DNA from 4 places in the Lysinibacillus sp. NPDC096212 genome. Region 2 is predicted to be linked to each of the others. Evidence: riboswitches for the same ligand, from Rfam matches in the RefSeq annotation. Region 2 holds a riboswitch; each other region holds the start of a gene.
The links. A riboswitch is a leader RNA that binds a small molecule or an ion and turns the genes downstream of it on or off. The one in region 2 is predicted to bind thiamine pyrophosphate.
Positions count from the first base shown of each region.

Region 1: linked by a shared signal. The riboswitch ahead of ACIQ7T_RS26710 (ABC transporter substrate-binding protein) and the one ahead of thiW (energy coupling factor transporter S component ThiW) in region 2 are both predicted to bind thiamine pyrophosphate.
Region 3: linked by a shared signal. The riboswitch ahead of thiC (phosphomethylpyrimidine synthase ThiC) and the one ahead of thiW (energy coupling factor transporter S component ThiW) in region 2 are both predicted to bind thiamine pyrophosphate.
Region 4: linked by a shared signal. The riboswitch ahead of thiT (energy-coupled thiamine transporter ThiT) and the one ahead of thiW (energy coupling factor transporter S component ThiW) in region 2 are both predicted to bind thiamine pyrophosphate.

Region 1 is NZ_JBIWFQ010000047.1:1,182-6,132, forward strand. Features, by position in the region: gene ACIQ7T_RS26695 (ABC transporter ATP-binding protein) at 1-526, opposite strand, end outside; gene ACIQ7T_RS26700 (ABC transporter permease) at 504-1,274, opposite strand; gene ACIQ7T_RS26705 (thiamine-binding protein) at 1,274-1,564, opposite strand; gene ACIQ7T_RS26710 (ABC transporter substrate-binding protein) at 1,566-2,561, opposite strand; TPP riboswitch at 2,743-2,852, opposite strand; gene parC (DNA topoisomerase IV subunit A) at 3,313-4,951, opposite strand, start outside.
Region 2 is NZ_JBIWFQ010000020.1:46,868-51,818, forward strand. Features, by position in the region: gene ACIQ7T_RS18335 (ABC transporter substrate-binding protein) at 1-508, shown strand, start outside; gene ACIQ7T_RS18340 (MFS transporter) at 940-2,136, shown strand; TPP riboswitch at 2,204-2,311, shown strand; gene thiW (energy coupling factor transporter S component ThiW) at 2,439-2,939, shown strand; gene ACIQ7T_RS18350 (EVE domain-containing protein) at 3,021-3,500, opposite strand; gene ACIQ7T_RS18355 (hypothetical protein) at 3,516-3,839, opposite strand; gene ACIQ7T_RS18360 (MarR family winged helix-turn-helix transcriptional regulator) at 4,199-4,621, opposite strand.
Region 3 is NZ_JBIWFQ010000031.1:15,550-20,500, reverse strand. Features, by position in the region: gene ACIQ7T_RS23145 (S-layer protein) at 1-601, opposite strand, end outside; gene ACIQ7T_RS23140 (AEC family transporter) at 995-1,924, shown strand; TPP riboswitch at 2,223-2,337, shown strand; gene thiC (phosphomethylpyrimidine synthase ThiC) at 2,471-4,249, shown strand; gene ACIQ7T_RS23130 (catalase) at 4,419-4,951, opposite strand, start outside.
Region 4 is NZ_JBIWFQ010000015.1:85,588-90,538, forward strand. Features, by position in the region: gene ACIQ7T_RS15610 (AAA family ATPase) at 1-1,677, shown strand, start outside; gene ACIQ7T_RS15615 (magnetosome magnetite crystal formation protein family) at 1,890-2,216, opposite strand; TPP riboswitch at 2,341-2,449, shown strand; gene thiT (energy-coupled thiamine transporter ThiT) at 2,580-3,140, shown strand; gene ACIQ7T_RS15625 (hypothetical protein) at 3,264-3,407, opposite strand; gene map (type I methionyl aminopeptidase) at 3,661-4,416, shown strand; gene ACIQ7T_RS15635 (hypothetical protein) at 4,443-4,951, opposite strand, start outside.

The DNA.
Region 1 (4,951 bases), on a different contig from region 2:
GATATTCCTCCCATATCGATAAAAGCCACGCCTGCATTTCAAGCCTTGTAAACTCATCAAGTGCAGAAAACGGCTCATCTAAGCATAAGATGGGCTTATCACTAACAATGGCACGAATAAACGATACACGCTGTTGCATACCCCCTGACAGCTCATTGGGATACGCATTTTCAAACGCTGCAAGCCCAACTTTGTCTAACCATTCCTTGGCCAAGTTCACGTTTGGTTTTCTATGAAGCTCCTCGACCATCGTGACATTTTCTACTATCGTACGCCATGGTAATAAACACGGCTGCTGAGGCATATAGCCAATCGTCCCTCTTTTTTTCTGGATATCTGTATCGTTTAATAAAATAGCACCCTTATCAATAGAAGTAACACCACCAATTAATTGAAAGAGTGTACTTTTTCCACTGCCTGACGGTCCGATAATCGCCACAAATTCCCCGTCCTTGACCTCAAACGATAAATTGCGAATAACCGGAAGAGCATCAAAGGATTTATCAATGTTTTGAATGCTTAGCATGGAGTCCTCTCCCCTTCACAACAAGTTTTTCTAACAATTGTATAGCACTAAATAATAGTAAACTTAAAAATACGATAGCAAAAATAGCTACAAACACGCGATCCGTTCGAAATGAAGATTGTGCTAATGTCATATAAACACCAATCCCCATTTTCGCACCTAACCATTCCGCAATGACAGCTCCCATGACGCTATAGGTTGCCGCAATCTTTACGCCTGAAAAAATCGCTGGATACGCATAAGGCCATTCAAGCTTCCAAAAGGTTTGTGCTTTCGTTGCACCAATCATCCTAAAATAATGCTTCAGCTCAGGCGAAGTTTGACGAAAGCCATCCATTGCCGAAATAACAATAGGGAAAAAGCACACAAGACAAATAATAATGAGCTTTGGCAATAAACCGAAGCCAAACCATATGATTAAGAGTGGTGCTAGAACGAGCACCGGGACATTCTGTGACATAATCAGAATAGGATAAAATAGCTCCCGCACAAACGTAAAACGATGTAATAGCACGGCAACCGTTAGCCCACATACTATCCCGATAGCTAGACCAAGAAGTGCTAATTGAACAGTCGCTAAAGCATGTGGCACAAACGTCTCATACGATTGAAAACCTTCTTTCAAAATGGCACTCGGTGCAGGCAAAAGCCAATGTGGAGTATCAGCAAAGCGGACAATTAGTTCCCATATGAATAAGAGGAAGGCGATAAAAATTATCGTCCTTCCTTGTTTGAAAGCTTGCCTCATCACTGGTATTTCTCCGTCAATGTACCCATTGTAATACCAGATGGCTGATATAAAATTTTCACTTGCGTGATGACATTGATCGCGCCCAGCTCAATCATCTTGTCATTCATTTTTTCAATGATTTGTAATAAAACCGGTAGCTCACCTTCCATTGTCGTTTCTAACGGGTGCACTTCATATTTAACTCCTGAAGCGTCGATAACCGCAATCGCTGCATCGACATATGGGATCACATCCTCATATTTTTCAGTTTTCGGGATAATTTGTACACTTATTAATGAGTTTGCCATATTACTTTGTCTCCTTTTTCGGTAAAAAGTCGTTTGTAAATGCTTGTACTGCGTTAAATTCGCCCTCTAAAACTTTGTTGCTGGCCATCCATTTCGCGTAGTTTTCCCAGACAGCTAGCTTTTGCTCGCCCCATTGTTTAGCGTCGTCTTGATACTTATCTGCTAGCCATTCCTGACTTTTATGCACAAGGTTTTTATCTAAATCAGGTACAGCTTCTAGTAAAATATCAGCTGCCTCATTCGGATGTATTATCGCATATTCATAGCCCTTTGCTGCAGCAGCGACAAATGCTTTGACCGTCTCAGGATCATCCTTAATCATTTTTTCATTTGTAGCGAGTACAGGCGTGTAATAATCTAACTGATCACTATAATCTGTTAAATATAGCATGTTCAGTTTTTCGCCACGTAGTTCTGCTTCGATACCTGTCCATGCATAATAGATCCACGCAAAATCAATATCTTTTTTCATCATTGTGAAGAAATCTATATCGCCTGCATTGACAATATCTAACTTATTAATATCCGCATTTTCTGTTTGCATAAGTGATTGTAGTACAGCCTTTTCAAGTGGTGCACCCCAGCCACCGTATGTTTTACCTTCAAAATCCTTTGGTGACGAAATGCCTTTTGATGCAATGGATGCGAAGCCAGAAGTATTATGCTGAATAATCGCTGCAATCGATACTAAAGGTACATCTTGCACACGGGCCTGTGTAATCCCTTCCTGATAACTTACGCCAAACTGAGCCTTGCCAGACGCCACAAGCTGATCAGCACCTGTTTCGCCAGGTAATAAAATATCGACATCTAAGCCTTGCTCCTTAAAGAAGCCAAGTTTTTTCGCAACATATAAACCTGTATGATTTGTGTTCGGTGTCCAATCGAGAACGACTGATACTTTTGTTAATCCCTTAGTATCCTTTTTATCCTCTTTTTCGCTACAGCCCACTAATGTTAACAGTGTAGCCAACAGGATCAATAACCATTTTTTCATGCTGAATCCTCCAAGTAAAGTAGTGTGAAATTGTTCATAAATGAATGTGTTTACCAGAAGAAAGCGTATTCACGGTCTGTTTACACCCAAACCCAAAGTCTGTGCATGAATAAAAGTCTGAAAACATAAAAAACGCCTAGGATTCCTCCCAGACGTTTTGTAATCAATATCAAAAACTTTTACTTTTTGAATAGATGTTCCCTACGCTGGTACGAGCCAAATCAGGTTCAAAGAGTCAGCGTCTATCGGACACAATCTCAGCTGGCAACACCAGCCCCCCTACATTCTTTCCATATGAACTTTTCGTGATTATTATACCCATATCTATCCGTAAATGACAAGGCTCTGTTTTCTGAAAGCCCCGTAAATATAATTTAAAGCCTCATCTTTCTCTTCAACAATTCCATTTCCTGAGAATATTCACCGTTTTTTTGGTAAAACATTTTTTATTTAAAAGGAATCCCCTCCTGAAATCAAGAAGCGGTATATTGTTCGAAGTTTTAATAGGCACTGTTAAATACTATTGTTGATAATCAAATCAAGAACCTTTTGTGGTTTTTAATTTTTGCTTTTAGTAGTAAGACGTTGAATAAGAATCAGTAATCTTCATAACAACTTACTTGTAAAGCTACACCCGATTCACCAATTTGCCTAAAAACTTTATTGTCACTATACACCTACCCTTTCTTTTGATTAGACTATATAGAAAAAAAGCCCAGCTCTCTAAGGAGCATGGGCTATAAAATCAGTTTTATTTCTCTTCTTTTTTGACCGTAAAGACATGTGAAATAGCACCGTCTGTAGCTATATCCACTTTAAAGGAGCCATTGGAATGGCGATCTGCTCGAGTTAATGCTTGTACATCAAGGATCTCTTGCACGCCTTTTTCCGTTTCGATTGTTAGCCGTTCCTCATCAGTTACCTTGACTACAGCCACGATACGATGTGGGTTCGCTTTTAATTCTGTTAACACTTTTAAGCCACGTTTTGCACGACTCGTCATCTCTACCTCGGCAACATTCATTTTCTTCACCGCACCACGATGTGTCACAATCGCAACATATGCCGTGGCATTTGGCGGTAAAACATTGATGCCGACTAATGCTTCTCCGTCTTTCAGCGTAATCCCTTTGACACCGCCTGTTTTCACACCCGTTACTGGCAATTCCTCCATTGGGAAACGAATAGCATAGGCAGTATCTGTTGTTAACATTAGTTCTACTTCGTCTGTCACGATACCTGCAAAAATCATTTCATCGCCTGACTTAACATTCATCGTTTTGATTGGTTTAGAATAACGTGTAACAGCATAATCTGCTACAGGTGAGCGTTTAATTTGTCCATCTTTCGTAGCCGTTAAAATATACGTATTGGCCTGTTCAAATGTCTCAAAACCATATACAGCAATAATAGATTCATCTTCCCCTGTCGGCACAATACTAGAAATATGCTGACCAAGATCCTTCCAACGAATATCAGGTAGTTCATGGACAGGCTGATAAATATAATTGCCTCGGTTTGTGAATAGTAATAGATGATGCTGCGTATTTAAATTCTCTTCATATAACAAATAATCGGAATCCTTCATCGCAAAATCCTGACCATTCGAAGCTGCATGTGAACGTGTAGATGTACGCTTAATATAGCCATCCTTTGTGACAGTCACTACGACCTCTTCACTTGGGACAAGGACATCTAACGTAATTTTGATTTCTTCAATTTCTTGTTCGATTTTTGAACGACGTGGCTCTGCAAAGCGCTTTTTAATGTCAAGTAGTTCCTGTTTAATAACACGTACAAGCTTTGCTTCACTATTAAGAATACCTTCAAGCTTGGCGATCAGTTTATTTAGTTCATCCTGTTCATGGCGAAGCTCTGTGATATCTGTATTCGTTAATCGGTATAATTGCAAGCTAACGATCGCCTCTGATTGCACTTCTGTAAAGTCAAATTTCACCTGTAAATTCGTTTTCGCATCTCGTTTATCATTAGACGAACGAATCGTTGCAATAACTTCATCTAAAATAGAAAGCGCCTTAATCAAGCCATCAACGATATGCGAACGATCTTTAGCCCTTTGTAAATCATAAACGGAGCGGTTCGTCACAACTTCCTTTTGATGGGCAATATAAGAATCCAGTAACAATGGCAATGTCATCATTGTCGGACGACGATTATGGATAGCAATCATATTAAAATTATAGGCTACTTGTAAATCAGTTGTTTTGAACAAGTATTGTAAAATCCCTTGTCCTGGAACATCTTTTTTCAGTTCAATGACAACACGTAGGCCGGTACGATCCGATTCATCGCGAATTTCTGCAATTCCTTCAAGTCGTTTATCCACTCTTTGTTCATCGATTTTCTTCACAAGATTTGCTTTATTGACA
Region 2 (4,951 bases):
CTCTCTCAACTCTTTAGATGACCAGGAGCTACGTAAAGCTACTGATAAACTAATCACATTGGCGCCAAATGTTAAAGCCATTATCGGGGATGAAATTACACCGTTGATGGTTAATAATGAAGCTACTGTGGCACTCACTTGGTCTGGTCAAGCAGCAGACATGTTATCAGAAAATGAAGATTTAGACTTCGCTGTACCAAAAGAAGGCTCAAACTTATGGTTTGACAATATGGTTATCCCAAAAACGTCAAAAAATATTGATGGTGCACATGCTTTCATTAACTTTATGCTGAAAGCTGAATCGGGTGCTAAAAACGCTGATTATGTAGGCTATTCTACCCCTAATATTGCAGCGATGAAGTTAATGGATAAAGAAGTTGTATCTGATAAACGCTTCTATCCTACTGAAGAACAACGTAAAACATTAGAAGTTTATAAAAACTTAGGTCCTGATTACTTAGGCAAATATAATGAGCTGTTCTTGGAATTTAAAATGAGTATTCGATAACCTATTTTAACCCATTTAAAGCTGTTCTCACGTTAGTAACGTTGAGAACAGCTTTTTCGTTTAGCTGAAGGTAAACTATTTTTAAAAATGGATAAACAAGCAAAATATCAATAAAAGATTCCTTTTATCGACTCATCTCTAATAGATAGGACTGATAATTGTTAAAACTATATCATGTTATAAGTTGATTGGAGTGGAGGCTGGGCGACTCTTGGGGATCAGCGTCACAGATGAGACCCTGCAGCGAAGCGAAGCGGCTCATCGGACGCCCCCAGGAAAGCGCCCAGCCGGAACGGAAATCAACACGCTTATTTTATTTGATCAATAGAATCCTCATAACCTTACTACTAAATCTCAGACTTATAGTCAATAGCAAACGTACAAGCCTTGTGGTAGACTGTAGTATATTTGATTAAAGAAAGGGGTATTCGATGACCCAGCAGAAGTCTAACAAGGCGGCTTTGTATATTTTAATGTTTAATATGTTTATCGCAATGGGGAGTATCGGAATTATTATTCCTGTCATGCCTGATTATTTAAAACTATTTGGTGCTGCAGGACAAGTACTTGGCATGTTGATTGCAACGTTCGCCTTAGCACAATTCGTATTTTCTCCAATTGCTGGGAATCTTTCCGATCAATACGGTCGTAAAAATCTCATTATTTTCGGCCTTATCGTAACAGGACTTGCACAAATTGGATTCGGACTTTCTACAGATGTGTGGATGCTCTTCTTGGCACGCTTTTTAGGTGGCCTTGGATCTGCATTTGTGGCACCTCCTATAATGGCATTTGTGGCTGACATCACAACGTACGAGGAACGCGGAAAAGGTATGGGGATGATAGGGGCAGCAATGTCCTTTGGTTTTATGATCGGACCAGGTATTGGCGGATTCCTCTCAAAAGTTAGTTTGCATTTTCCGTTTTATACTGCTGGATGTGCAGCTATCTTAGCAGCTATTTTATCGTTCTTTTTATTGCCTGCTACAAAACCGAACACTGCTAAAAAAGCACAGAAGCAGGATAATCTTGCAAAGCAGATGGCCCGTTCAGTCCGAATGCCTTATTTTGTCATGCTAATTATCATGCTTGTATTCTCTTTCGGGATTGCTAACTTCCAAACAACATTATCATTATTTGTTACAGACAAGTTTAATTACACACCTACTGATATCGCCATTATATTAGTTATGGGCGGCGCTTTTGGTGTTGTTGTACAGATGTTTGTTATTACACCGCTGTTTAATCGCTTCGGCGAAATGAAAGTAGTGTTAGTCAATTTATTTATTGCAGCCGTTTCGATTTTCTTAATATTATTCGCATCTGGTTTTGCACTTATTTTAATTGTAGCGACCATCTTCTCTACAGCTACGACATTGATTCGCCCAGCCGTCAACACATTGATTTCAAAGCTTGCTGAGAATGAACAGGGCTATGCAGCTGGTCTGAACAATGCTTATATGAGTCTTGGTAATATGATTGGTCCAGCTCTAGCAGGTATATTATTCGATTGGAATATGAACAGTCCTTATATATTCGGGTCTATTATTTTAATGGCTTGTTTCTTCCTTGCCCTTATTTGGACAATGAAAAAAGCACCACATCTTATGCACCCTGATACAAAATAGTCTGAAAAGTTATTGACTATTTTTAGTAGTATGCTACATTAATATGTGAAAAACTAAAAATTCTATTAATTACCACTAGGGGAGTCTTTAAAAGGCTGAGACGTATATTATCATATACGGACCCTTTGAACCTGATCTAGTTCACACTAGCGGAGGGAAGTGCCGACACTTGCTTTTTACTATGTAGATACAAGGCCGCTTCCTATTGTTTTTTAGGAAGCGGCTTTTTTACGCTTTAGCGGCGGAACTCTCCTGTTTAGCGGCGCTAACTATAAAATTCACATTTCAAAGGAGTGGAAATTATGTCAATTCGAAAATTAACAATCATGGCCTTATTAGTAGCAATTGCCGTAGCAGGTTCTACCTTCGTTTCAATACCAACGGGGATTGCGCGTGCCTACCCTGTCCAACATGCCATTAATGTTATCGGTGCTATCATTCTTGGTCCAGTGCCTACTGTTATGGTCGCCTTTGTCACAGCCATTATTCGTATTTTAACAGGCACAGGCTCATTACTAGCTATACCTGGCAGTGTTATTGGCGCTCTATGTGCAGCTCTTGCCTATAAATACAGCGGTAAGCAATGGCTTGCAGGAGTCAGTGAAATGTTGGGGACAGGTATCATTGCCTCACTTATCGCAGTACCTTACGCGCATTTATTAATGGGGACATCCGTTGCTGCTTTATTTTTCATGCCAGCCTTTTTAACTTCAAGTACCATTGGTGCTATGCTAGGCATTGTCGTTGCTAGCAATTTGCGTAAGACAGTATTTGTAACTAACCTTAACACTCAGCTTAAATAACTTGATTTACAGCAATTTAAAAACGTTACTTTCTTTAATGACAATTAATTAAGAAAGTAACGTTTTTTGTTCCAACCTAATTCACCCATACTTCAACGGTAATCCCATTTCATGAGCAATTAATAAAAAGTCTTTTTTGCTTATTTCAAAATGACCAAATCTAAATTTATAGCCATATTTGGATTTGTCCTCTACAAACTCTAAATAATCTAAGATCCTTTTTATTGGCACAGCTTTTGCATCTTTATAAAAGTCTATATCTCTTCTAAAAGGAATAAAATTTTCTGCCATTTGGAACTCGTATATTCGCTCGTCCTTCACTCTTCCAATTGCGGTAAATGCTCTTACAGGCTCATTACCATCTAGACTTCTTTTAGGAGAATAATAAATGATCCAGTCTCCTTTTTGCATTCGTTTCAAAGGTCTTTCTTTACCATGGCATAGCTGGCCGAATCCTCCCTCAACCCCTTTTTGCACATGATTAAGAGATACCACACCAATCCAATATTTCGTGTCTCTTTCAGGTGTAGGAAGGGAATTTTTATTAGGATTTAATGACATAGCTTCCGCCCCCTTTTATTTTGGAATCATCGCCAACGATTTTATTTTTTCATTTTCAAGAATCAACCTTTCTTCCAGAATCACTGGGTTTGGCAAACCATCCCAAGTAGTTAAAACTGTAGCAATACATTCTGTATCATCACCATCAATATTTTGGATAGTTAATTTAAAGCCTTTTGGCATAGGTGACGTGTAAAAGTTTTGTATTTCTTTTCTTCCTTTAAAAATTTCACCTTTAAAATTTTTTAATTCTCCATGATCTACATACATATCAGATAAATCCTGACCCTCTTCTTGCGCTCTTCTCAAATACTCCTTCATAACCTCTACTGCTTTCATTTCTCATCACTCTTTCTTTTTTATTGATATGGTTATCAATTATGCCTCGGCATAATTGTTGCTGTCGCTTCGCTTTCGCACAGATAAACAATGCGTCCGGATTCGGCTTTGTGCTTAGGCCTGCAGATGTTTTTTGTGCGAAAGCGTAGCGGAAGTGGCACCGTTGCAGGTCAGTTAGCCGTTATCGCATGGATGCGATGGTTTTAGGCTAACATCCTTTATTAACTCCTTTCCGAATCCGTGACATCCGCCGGAGGCTTTAGGCCAACACGAAGTTGGTCACTCAGTCGTTGCCACAGGACGTGGCGTTCTTAGACTGAGTTCCTCTATTTCAGCAGGTTGCTGAAAGAAGTTAAACCCTATTCACGATTTTCATATACTTTTTTCAATATGCTTTTCAACAGCTCTTTTTCTTCCAATGATAGTACGTTTAACACTTCATTCTCAGAAATCGAAAGGGTCTTCAATAAATCTTCTGCCAAATTTTCACCATGTTCCGTAAGGCATATTAAATTCTCTCTTCTATTTTCTGGATTTTTCTCCCTATAAACATAATTTCTTTCTTCTAGACCATCGATAAAAAAGCGGACACTATTTTTATCTAACTTTAAAATCTGCCCTATTTGAATTTGACTAAGTTTATTTTCTTTTACAGCAATCATGATCCCGACTTCTCTGGATTTCATTTGATATTTTTCACTAATATATTTCTCGAGGTTTTCCTCCAAAGCCTCTGCTAATTTAAAACTAAGAAACCCAAAAGAATTCATTATATTGGTCATGTCCAAACCTCCAAAATCCATAGTACTTAAAAGTGATAGTAATATTTTATTACTATCATCCATTATTACATTCGTGCATATTATTTACAAGGAAAATTTTTCTTATCACAAAAAAAGATCTCTAGTTTCACAAAAGTAGAAATCTAAAACTCATCATCATATGGTGGTTGATTACCGTTCCGACTGGGCGCTTTGTTGCTGCCGCTACGTTAGCACTACGCTTTCGCACAGAAAACATTCGCTTCGCTGCAGGGTCTCGGGCCAGCACGATGCTGGTCACGAAGGTGTTATCACAGGACGTGATGGTTTTAGCCTTCGTTCCTCTATTGC
Region 3 (4,951 bases), on a different contig from region 2:
CCAAGTTAATGTTTGGAGATTTAATATCTTTTAGGGAAACATTTAACCAATTAATATTTCTAGTCAATAAAGGCTTAAAAGTAATTGTATCCCCAATAGCAACGTTATCAATTGTAATGGCCTTCTTCACAAGATTAGTTACAATAAGCTTATCTTTAATGTTTACATTTTGAACCTTTACATAATCCGCATTTACAGTTAGGCTTCCTTCAATTTGTGCGTCACCACCATCAAAATATACCGCTTTATTGTCAGTGCCAGCTTTAGTTAATGTTAGTTCTGTAATGCTCGTAATTTCGCCGTTTTTTACTACAATTGTAGCTTGGGCATTCTTCAATGCAGTGCTATTCGCTGTTTTAAAGAGAGGTTTCAGCGACTGACTAATTTTAAATTGGCCATTGGATGTAAGTACTTTCTCTTTAGTGACGTTGTTAATGGTAACAGTTTGCCCCTTTGTTTTGGCTGCAGCTACCTGCCCATCCATTTGAATTGAGTGGTTTAAAGATGAATCATTTGAAGCGGCATCTGCAGTTGACATTGGTGATACTAGGGTTGCTGTAATAGCAGTTGCCATAAAAGTCGTTAATACTTTATTCTTCATTTTAGTCACTCCGATCATCGTATTTAATGGATAATATATCATATATTTCTCTAATTTAGTACATAAAGGGTATATTTTACTATTTATTATTCTTAAATGAAATGTAGTCCCTTTTTCTGTATCGTTCGTTTTTAAGAATCCTTAATTATTTCAGAAAATCTGAAAGTGAAGTGCGGTTTTTTTTGCGCGAAACTTGGTAATTTGGTGCGGAAATCACGCTCATTTCAAGCGCTATAACGTTCCGAAAGATAACTTTTACCATCTATTAAAGACACTGTATTAGTTCAATGTGTTCAGAAAAAATGCCTTGATATGAGCGGTGAGTTGATTTTGAAGTACATTGACCAAGCATAAAAACAGCACTACTATAGGAGAGGGAAGGGGGACATCACTATGGTGTATCTCGGTATGATATTTTTTCAAATTGTAGCTCCGATTTTAGTGCTTCTAGTACTTGGCGCAGTTTTACAAAAGAAATTTCGCTTTAATTTAAAGGCGTTATCCCAACTTATTACATATTGTTTCATGCCAGCAGCTGTTTTTGTGAATTTATATGAAACGAGTATAGAGCTGTCTGTACTTGGGGAAGTTGCGTTATTTATCCTACTCTTTATCGGAAGCCAAATGGTGCTTAGTCACTTTCTAGCAAAGGGACTCGGTTTAGTAAAAACAGAGGCGGCAGTGTTTAAAAATAGTGTTGTCCTAATTAATTCAGGTAACTATGGTATTCCGGTTGCACAGATGATTTTTGTGACCCAGCCGATTGGAGTAGCAATTCAGGTCATTCTTGTAATATTTCAAAATATGACGACCTACACTTACGGCTTGTATAATTTAATCTCTTCAACAAAATCGGGCATGTCTATTGTGAAAGACTTCCTCAAAATGCCTATTATTCATGCACTTATTATTGGAGTGGCAATGAACTATTTTAATATTGCTATTCCACAGTTTGTAAGAATTCCGATAGATCATGTGGCAGATGGCTTTATCGCTGTAGCATTAATAACTTTAGGGGCACAACTATCCCAGCTTGAAATCAAATCCATGTTCAATAAAGTGGTATTCATTAGCTGTTTTACGCGACTAGTCATAGGGCCAACCGTAGCATTGTTTATCATTTTTGCGCTTGGTCTTGACGGTGTCGTGGCACAATCACTTTTTATAGCTAGTTCGTTCCCGACGTCGCGAAATAGCTCAAGTTTGGCATTAGAATATGACGTAGAATCGGCAACTGCTGCACAAACAGTTTTATTTTCAACGATTGTAAGCTGTATTACAGTGACAATCGTGATTTATGTAGCGGAACTGTTGTTTACCTAACTGCTAGGTGCTATTTGGAATAAGAGATGGCAGCCTCTCATTTTAAGTGGAATCTAACAAATATAAGTTTATTAGCAGAACGTGGGGCGTCCGATGAGCCGCTTCGCTTCGCTTCGCTGCAGGGTCTCATCTGTGACGCTGATCCCCGAGGAGTCGCCCAGCCTCCACTCCAATCAACTAATATACATGGCACAAGTTTTAATGAATACCATCGACAACTTTTAATGATAAGCCAAAAATAATTCAAATGAAGCTTCCATCTCTTAACAATATCTGCTACACTATCATCAAACTTAATAGCATTAACTAGGGGAGTCTGATGAGTCAGGCTGAGAGGGAAACGCATAGAGGTTTCTTGACCCTTTGGACCTGATCTGGCTCATACCAGCGTGGGAAAGTTAACCATTATTGCACTCAATGTTATTTGCAATAACTATACCTTTACATTCTTAGCCGGATCCAAATTTTTTTGGATTCGGCTTTTGTCTTTGTTTGGGTGAGCTAGATTCGGTCCTTATATAAATGTAAAAGGGAGCGAAGTAGTTTATGACAACAGTTAGCGACAAGAATATTACGATTATGTCTAGTTTTGAAGGAAGTAAAAAAGTTTACGTAGAAGGATCTCAATCAGATATTTTAGTGCCAATGCGTGAAATTGCTCTAAGTCCAACGACAGGAAGCTTTGGTGAAGAGGAAAATGCGCCAGTACGTGTTTATGATACGAGCGGCCCGTACACTGATCCTGCGTATAAGGTGGATATTACGAAAGGATTGCCAGCTTTATGTAGTGCATGGATCAAAGAACGCGGTGATGTTGAAGAATACGAAGGTCGTACTATCAAGCCAGAAGATAATGGATTCCGTAAAGCTGATGATCCGCGAATGAATGAAAATGTTTTTCCGGAATTATCTAGAAAGCCTTTACGCGCGAAGAAAGGTAAAAATGTAACACAGCTTCACTATGCACGAAAGGGAATTATTACTCCAGAAATGGAATTTGTAGCGATACGTGAAAATATGGACCCGGAATTTGTGCGCTCAGAAATCGCTGCAGGACGTGCTATTTTGCCATCTAATATTAATCACCCTGAGGCAGAGCCGATGATTATTGGACGTAACTTCCACGTGAAAATTAACGCCAATATTGGCAATTCAGCAGTGTCATCCTCTATTGCAGAAGAGGTAGAAAAAATGACGTGGGCTACACGCTGGGGTGCTGATAACATTATGGATTTATCTACTGGTAAGCATATTCATACGACACGTGAATGGATTATCCGTAATGCCGCGGTGCCAGTAGGAACGGTGCCGATTTATCAAGCGCTAGAAAAAGTAAATGGTGTGGCAGAGGATTTAACGTGGGAAGTGTATCGTGATACGTTAATCGAACAGGCTGAGCAAGGTGTTGATTACTTCACGATTCATGCAGGGGTATTACTGCGCTATGTGCCATTAACGGCTAATCGTGTAACAGGCATAGTGTCCCGTGGAGGCTCGATTATGGCGCAGTGGTGTTTATATCATCATCAAGAGAGCTTTTTATATACTCATTTTGAAGAAATCTGTGAAATTATGAAAACCTATGATGTAGCCTTCTCTTTAGGTGATGGTTTACGTCCGGGTTCTATAGCAGATGCAAATGATGAGGCTCAATTTGCGGAGCTAGATACGCTAGGGGAATTAACGCAAATTGCCTGGAAGCATGATGTACAGGTGATGGTAGAAGGACCAGGGCATGTACCAATGCATCTTATTAAAGAAAATATGGATAAGCAGTTAGAGGTGTGTAAGGAAGCACCTTTCTATACTTTAGGGCCGTTAACAACAGATATTGCTCCTGGCTATGACCATATTACATCAGCTATCGGTGCTGCGATGATCGGTTGGTATGGTACAGCGATGCTATGTTATGTGACGCCTAAAGAGCATCTCGGCTTACCAAATCGTGAGGATGTTCGCGTAGGGGTTATTACGTATAAAATTGCTGCACACGCGGCAGATTTAGCGAAAGGGCATCCGGGAGCACAGCAGCGTGACGATGCACTATCTAAGGCACGATTTGAATTCCGCTGGCGCGATCAATTCAATCTTTCGTTAGATCCAGAGCGTGCGGTCGAATACCACGATGAAACGTTGCCTGCAGAAGGAGCGAAAACTGCGCACTTCTGTTCAATGTGTGGACCTAAGTTTTGTAGTATGAGAATCTCACAAGATATTCGTAATTATGCAAAAGATCAAGATTTAAATACGACTGAAGCGATCCACCAAGGTATGCAGGAAAAGGCAAAGGAATTTAAAAAGGCAGGCAGTCAAATTTATCAATAATTATTAGAGCGGGCTTGTGTCTACTAGACACAAGCCTTTTTTGGTCATTAAGATAAAAAAGCTCCATGTGAAGTTGCCCTTCACATGGAGTAAAAAGTTGGATTTGGATATCAATAATAAGTGGAAAAAATCAATTATGCCTCAGCAAATGTTTGTTTGCTGAAATAAATTAAACGTTTGTTGGTTGTTTTTCGTATGGGTTTGAAAGATCCATACCTTCCAATGAAAGACCCATAGCTTTTGCTACACCTTCACCATATGCTGGATCAGCTAAATAGCAGTGCAGGATATGACGACGTTTGATGAACTCTTCAACTGGTGCCATATCATTAGCAGTATTTTCGAATAGGCGTTGTTGTTCTTCGGCAGTCATTAGGCGGAATAATTTACCCGGCTGCTCGAAGTAGTTGTTGTCGTCTTCACGGAAGTCGTGGATACCGGCATTACCGTCAATACGTAATTCAGGCTCTTTATAGTCTAAATTATGCTCCCATTCACCATAGCTATTTGGTTCATAGCCCAAAGTTGAACCAAGATTGCCATCGAAACGCATAGCACCGTCGCGGTGGAACGTACGGAATGGACATTTTGGTGCATTTACAGGAAGCGCGTAGTGGTTCACACCTAAACGGTAGCGTTGTGCATCTGCATACGCAAAGATACGAGCTTGTAACATTTTGTCTGGCGAGAAGCTAATACCAG
Region 4 (4,951 bases), on a different contig from region 2:
GAAAAATATACGAGAGCGGTTGCAACTGCAGAGCAGGATGTAGCCACTACTAATGTCCATTATCAAGAAAGTAAGCAGGCTCTTCAAAAGCTGGAGCAACAATGGATTGCGAGTCAGGCAAGTATTTTAGCACAGCAACTTAAGGACGGAGAGCCTTGTCCAGTGTGCGGTAGTACAACACATCTCGAAACACATCGTGAGCAATTAGAGATGATCGAATTAGCAGAGGTGGAGGCTTTACGAGGAAAGGCTAGTACTGATGAGCGCAAGTTTTTAGAAAAAGAAGCTTTATTGAACTCTACAAAGCATCTTCTACAAGAGGCGCTAGAACAGATAGAGACGAATGAGATTGATCAATCGAATCAAGCACAAATTGTAGCCTCCTTGCAAAACGTAGAGCAACAAATAACAATCTTAAAAGTAGTGAGCAATCAATTGTCTGATGTACGTATGCAACAAAAAGATCATCGTACACGAATGGAGCAGCTACAAGAAAAGCAATTAAAACTAGAGCAATATTTAGCTGAGAAGACAAAGGAATTGACTAAGGAACAAGCAATTGTGGAAGAGCAGCAAAAGCATATTCCAGAAAATCTTACGACGCTGCAAGCATTGAAACAGGCAATCGCTGATATAGGGTCACAAAAGGTTGCATTACAAACCGCGTGGAATATTAGCCAACAAAGTCTGCAATCTGCCAAGGAAGCAGCAAATAATGCTAGAATGACCGTAGAAATAGCGAAACAGGCATTTGAGGAATTAAAGCTGAAAATGGATGAAAAGCGCGAGCAATTTTCAGTAAGTATGACGGAAGCGGGCTTTGAAAACTATGAAGAATTTGCTACTGGGAAGCGAAGCATGCTGCAAATAGAAGCTTTACGGAAGGCTTGCAATGATTATGCACTACAAATCCACACATTACAGGTACAAATTACTGAGGGCGAGAAGCACCTTAAAGGGCAAGAGAAACAAGATTTAACGGTAATGGAAGAAAAGCTAGGGATGCTGCGTGTCACATATGAGGAAGCCTTCAAAGTATTGCAGCAAATGGAAGGATTTGCGAAGGCTTGTGTAGACTTTATCGAAAAAGTTGAGGAGACCGAACGGGAGATTCATTTACTTGAAAAAGAGGCAGGACGAGTGAAGGAGCTCTATGCAATGTTAAATGGACAGAATGCGAAAAAGCTGTCTTTTGAGCGTTATATTCAAATCAATTATTTAGATAAAATTACAGAGGCAGCAAATGTCCGGCTTTATCATTTATCCAACGGTCAATTTGAGCTACGACGTTCTGATCGCTTAGAAAAGCATGCTAAGCAAAGTGGGCTTGGACTAGATGTGTATGATGCTTATACAGATCAATTACGAGATGTGAAAACACTATCAGGGGGAGAAAAGTTTAATGCTTCTTTAAGTCTTGCCCTTGGGATGGCAGATGTCATTCAAAGCTTTCAAGGTAATATCCGCATTGAAACGATGTTTATTGATGAGGGCTTCGGTTCTCTCGATGAAGAAGCATTAAATAAGGCGATTGATACGCTTATTGATTTACAAGATTCCGGACGCATGATTGGAGTCATTTCACACGTTGCAGAGTTAAAAGCTACAATGCCTGCTGTGTTGCATGTTGAAAAAGCAATGAACGGTCACAGTCAAACATATTTTGAAGTGAAATAACAAAGAGGCGTATTTCTGTTTATATGGAAATACGCCTTTTTTGTTATTTTTTTGTTACGTTAGGATTTGTTCCTTTTTTTGCAGCGATTACTTTTTTGACAATCGGGATAACGATAGGTGCTAATTTTACAGCGGTTTTAACAACTTTAGATACTTTCACAAAATAACAGCTCCTTAAGTACTATCTGTTTAAGGAGAGGTTGAGATGAAACTTATCGGATCACGCGAACAGCCTGAACAATATTCCAAATAACGACTCCTAATGAAACGAGAATGTAAATTGCGAATGAAGCAAACCAAATGATAAGAAAATTATTACTACCGTCAAAATTGGTGTTGAATGATAAAGTTGAGAAGACAAAGACTGCAAAGAATATGATTCCGAATGCGACTGGAATTATATGCGAAATCAGTGCTCGAATAGAGTGCCTCTTTACGTCGCTATCTTTTGTAACAAAGTAAACGACTAATGGCACAATAAAGGGTGCGAATAAAATACTGAGATAACTAAAGGCAGATAAAATTTTTTGGTTCTCCATAGTAGTACCTCCTTTTTTAATATTTACGCATGAAAAACGATAAAGTTTCAAAAAAAAATGTGGAAGAGGTTGTAATCGTAACAGTGTTTGCGTACAATGAGGTTGTTCAATTAAATTAAGATGTAACGACCACAAGGGGAGCTGATGATGTCAGCTGAGACTGGGCACGTAATGCCTTGACTCTTCGAACCTGTAAGTTAACACTTGCGTAGGGATTGTGGATAGAAACCGACACTTTTACGATGTGAGGCTCTGTCCTGGCATCGTTTTTTTATCTTTATTGATGCCAGATAGGGACATATTTGCCAACTGATTTCTATTCCTGCTCTTGTATCCTACATCGGAACAAAGGAGAGAATATTTATGGACAATAAAAAACTTTTAATGCTTGTGGAGATTGCGATATTCGCAGCGATTGGCCTTGTACTAGATCAGGTTTCCTTTAAAGTATGGGCACAAGGCGGCTCTGTTAGTCTAGTGATGGTACCAATAATTTTAATAGCATTCCGCTGGGGCCTTATTCCTGGCCTGACAACGGGATTACTTATTGGTGTGATGCAAACAATGTTTGGCGCCTATATTATACATTGGCTACAAGGATTACTTGATTATGGTGTTGCCTTTACAGTAGTAGGCTTGGCGGCCGTTGTTCGCCGACCAGTGCTCGATGCTGCCAAAGATTTAAACAAAAAGAAAATGGCACTTTATATTATTGTAGGAACTGTATTAGCGGGCTTTTTACGTTATGCAGCACATACCATTGCGGGCGCTGTATTTTTCTCAGAGTATGCTGGCGATCAAAATGCGTGGATTTATTCAATCATCTACAATGGAACATATATGCTACCAGCAACGATTTTAACAGCGATTGTCGGTGTTCTACTATTTACAGCAGCACCTCAATTAATGCAACGAAAATCATAATTAGTATGCCCTTCACATAAGTGGAGGGTTTTATTATTATTGAAACTAGAACACCCACCTTTTATACCCTAAAAAGAATCCAAAAGGCGGAGGATTTTTAGAGCTAGATAGGGATGGCATTTGTTAAAACGTATCCATGGATATAGTTGATTGGAGTGGAGACTGGGCGACTCTTTGGGGATTAGCAATAGAGGAACGGAGGCTAAAACCATCACGTCCTGTGATAACGCCTTCGTGACCAACATCCTGTTGGCCTAAGCGGCTCATCGGACGCCCCCAGGAAGCTTTGCTCTGTGCGAAAGCGAAGCGACAGCAACAAATGTGTTTCTGTAGCGAAAGCAAAGCGTCAGCTACAAAGCGCCCAGTCGGAACGGAAATCAACCCCACGCTATAGTGAAGAGCCTGTTTTTCAGCACTTTACAATTCATGATGGCATATAATATTTAAAGCGTTTAGCGTTTTTTGTATAAAAAGTTATGTTATATTAATGAATAGACATTAGATGAAAGGGACGTTAAAAATGATTGTAAAAACGCAAGAAGAGATTGAAGCATTTAAAAAAATCGGCCGTATTTGTGCTGAAATTCGTGAGGCAATGAAGGCTGCTACAAAACCAGGTGTAACAACACTTGAATTAGATGAAATTGCAGGTCGTATGTTTGCAGAAGCAGGAGCAATTTCTGGACCTAAAGGGGAGTATGATTTCCCAGGATACACATGTATTAGTGTGAATGAGGAAGTCGCACATGGTATTCCAGGTAAACGTGTGATTAACGAGGGAGATATCGTAAATATTGATGTATCTGGTTCATTAAATGGCTATTTTGCTGATACGGGCATTTCATTTGTAGTTGGTGATGGCTATGAGGATAAAGAAAAGTTATGTCGCGTAGCTAAAAGTGCTTTCGACCGTGCGATGACAAAAGTAAAAGCTGGATCAAAATTAAACCAAATCGGTAAAGCTGTTGAGCGTGAAGCATATGCCAATGATTTAACAGTGATTATGAACCTAACAGGTCATGGTTTAGGTCGTTCTTTACACGATGAGCCAAATCATATTTTAAACTACTACGATGCTTGGGATTCAACAATTATGAAAGAAGGCATGGTGCTTGCAGTCGAGCCATTTATCTCAGCGAAAGCGGAGCATATTGTAGAGTCAGGTGATGGCTGGACATTCGTTACGCCAGACAAATCATTAGTTGCTCAAATCGAGCATTCAATTATCGTTACTAAAGACAAACCAATTATTTTAACTTCTCTAGATGAACAATAAAAAAGCTAAAAATCCTGCTAACCAATTTATTTTTGGTAGGCAGGATTTTTTTTAATAAATAATATACCGACAAGTAGCACTCCGCATAAAAACAAGGCTGCAGTTGTCACAAGTAGCTCATCAAAACCATTATGTAATGCGACCCCGATATAGGACCAGATAAATACACTTGGGTAGATAATATCAAAATAATGGAATCCAATATGTAGCGCTATTGCTGCTCCAACTGTTAGTAAAATAACTGCCCAAAGTGGATCACTAAGGCCAAGACCATTCCATTGATAAGATGTTAGCGTAAAGCTTACATTTGTCATTAGGCTAAATGTAACCCAGGCTAAATAAATCGAGAAGGGTATACGACCTGTGAGTGAATTATTGCTGAGAGGGTACGTTTTGTACAACTTAAATAAATACAGTACTAAAGCAAACGTACTGATAATTGACATGATAAATAGTTCGTGATGCCAAACAACAATTGCTAACGCCTGCATAATACATATGCTACTATAGAGAACAGTCTGTTGAATAGATGTCT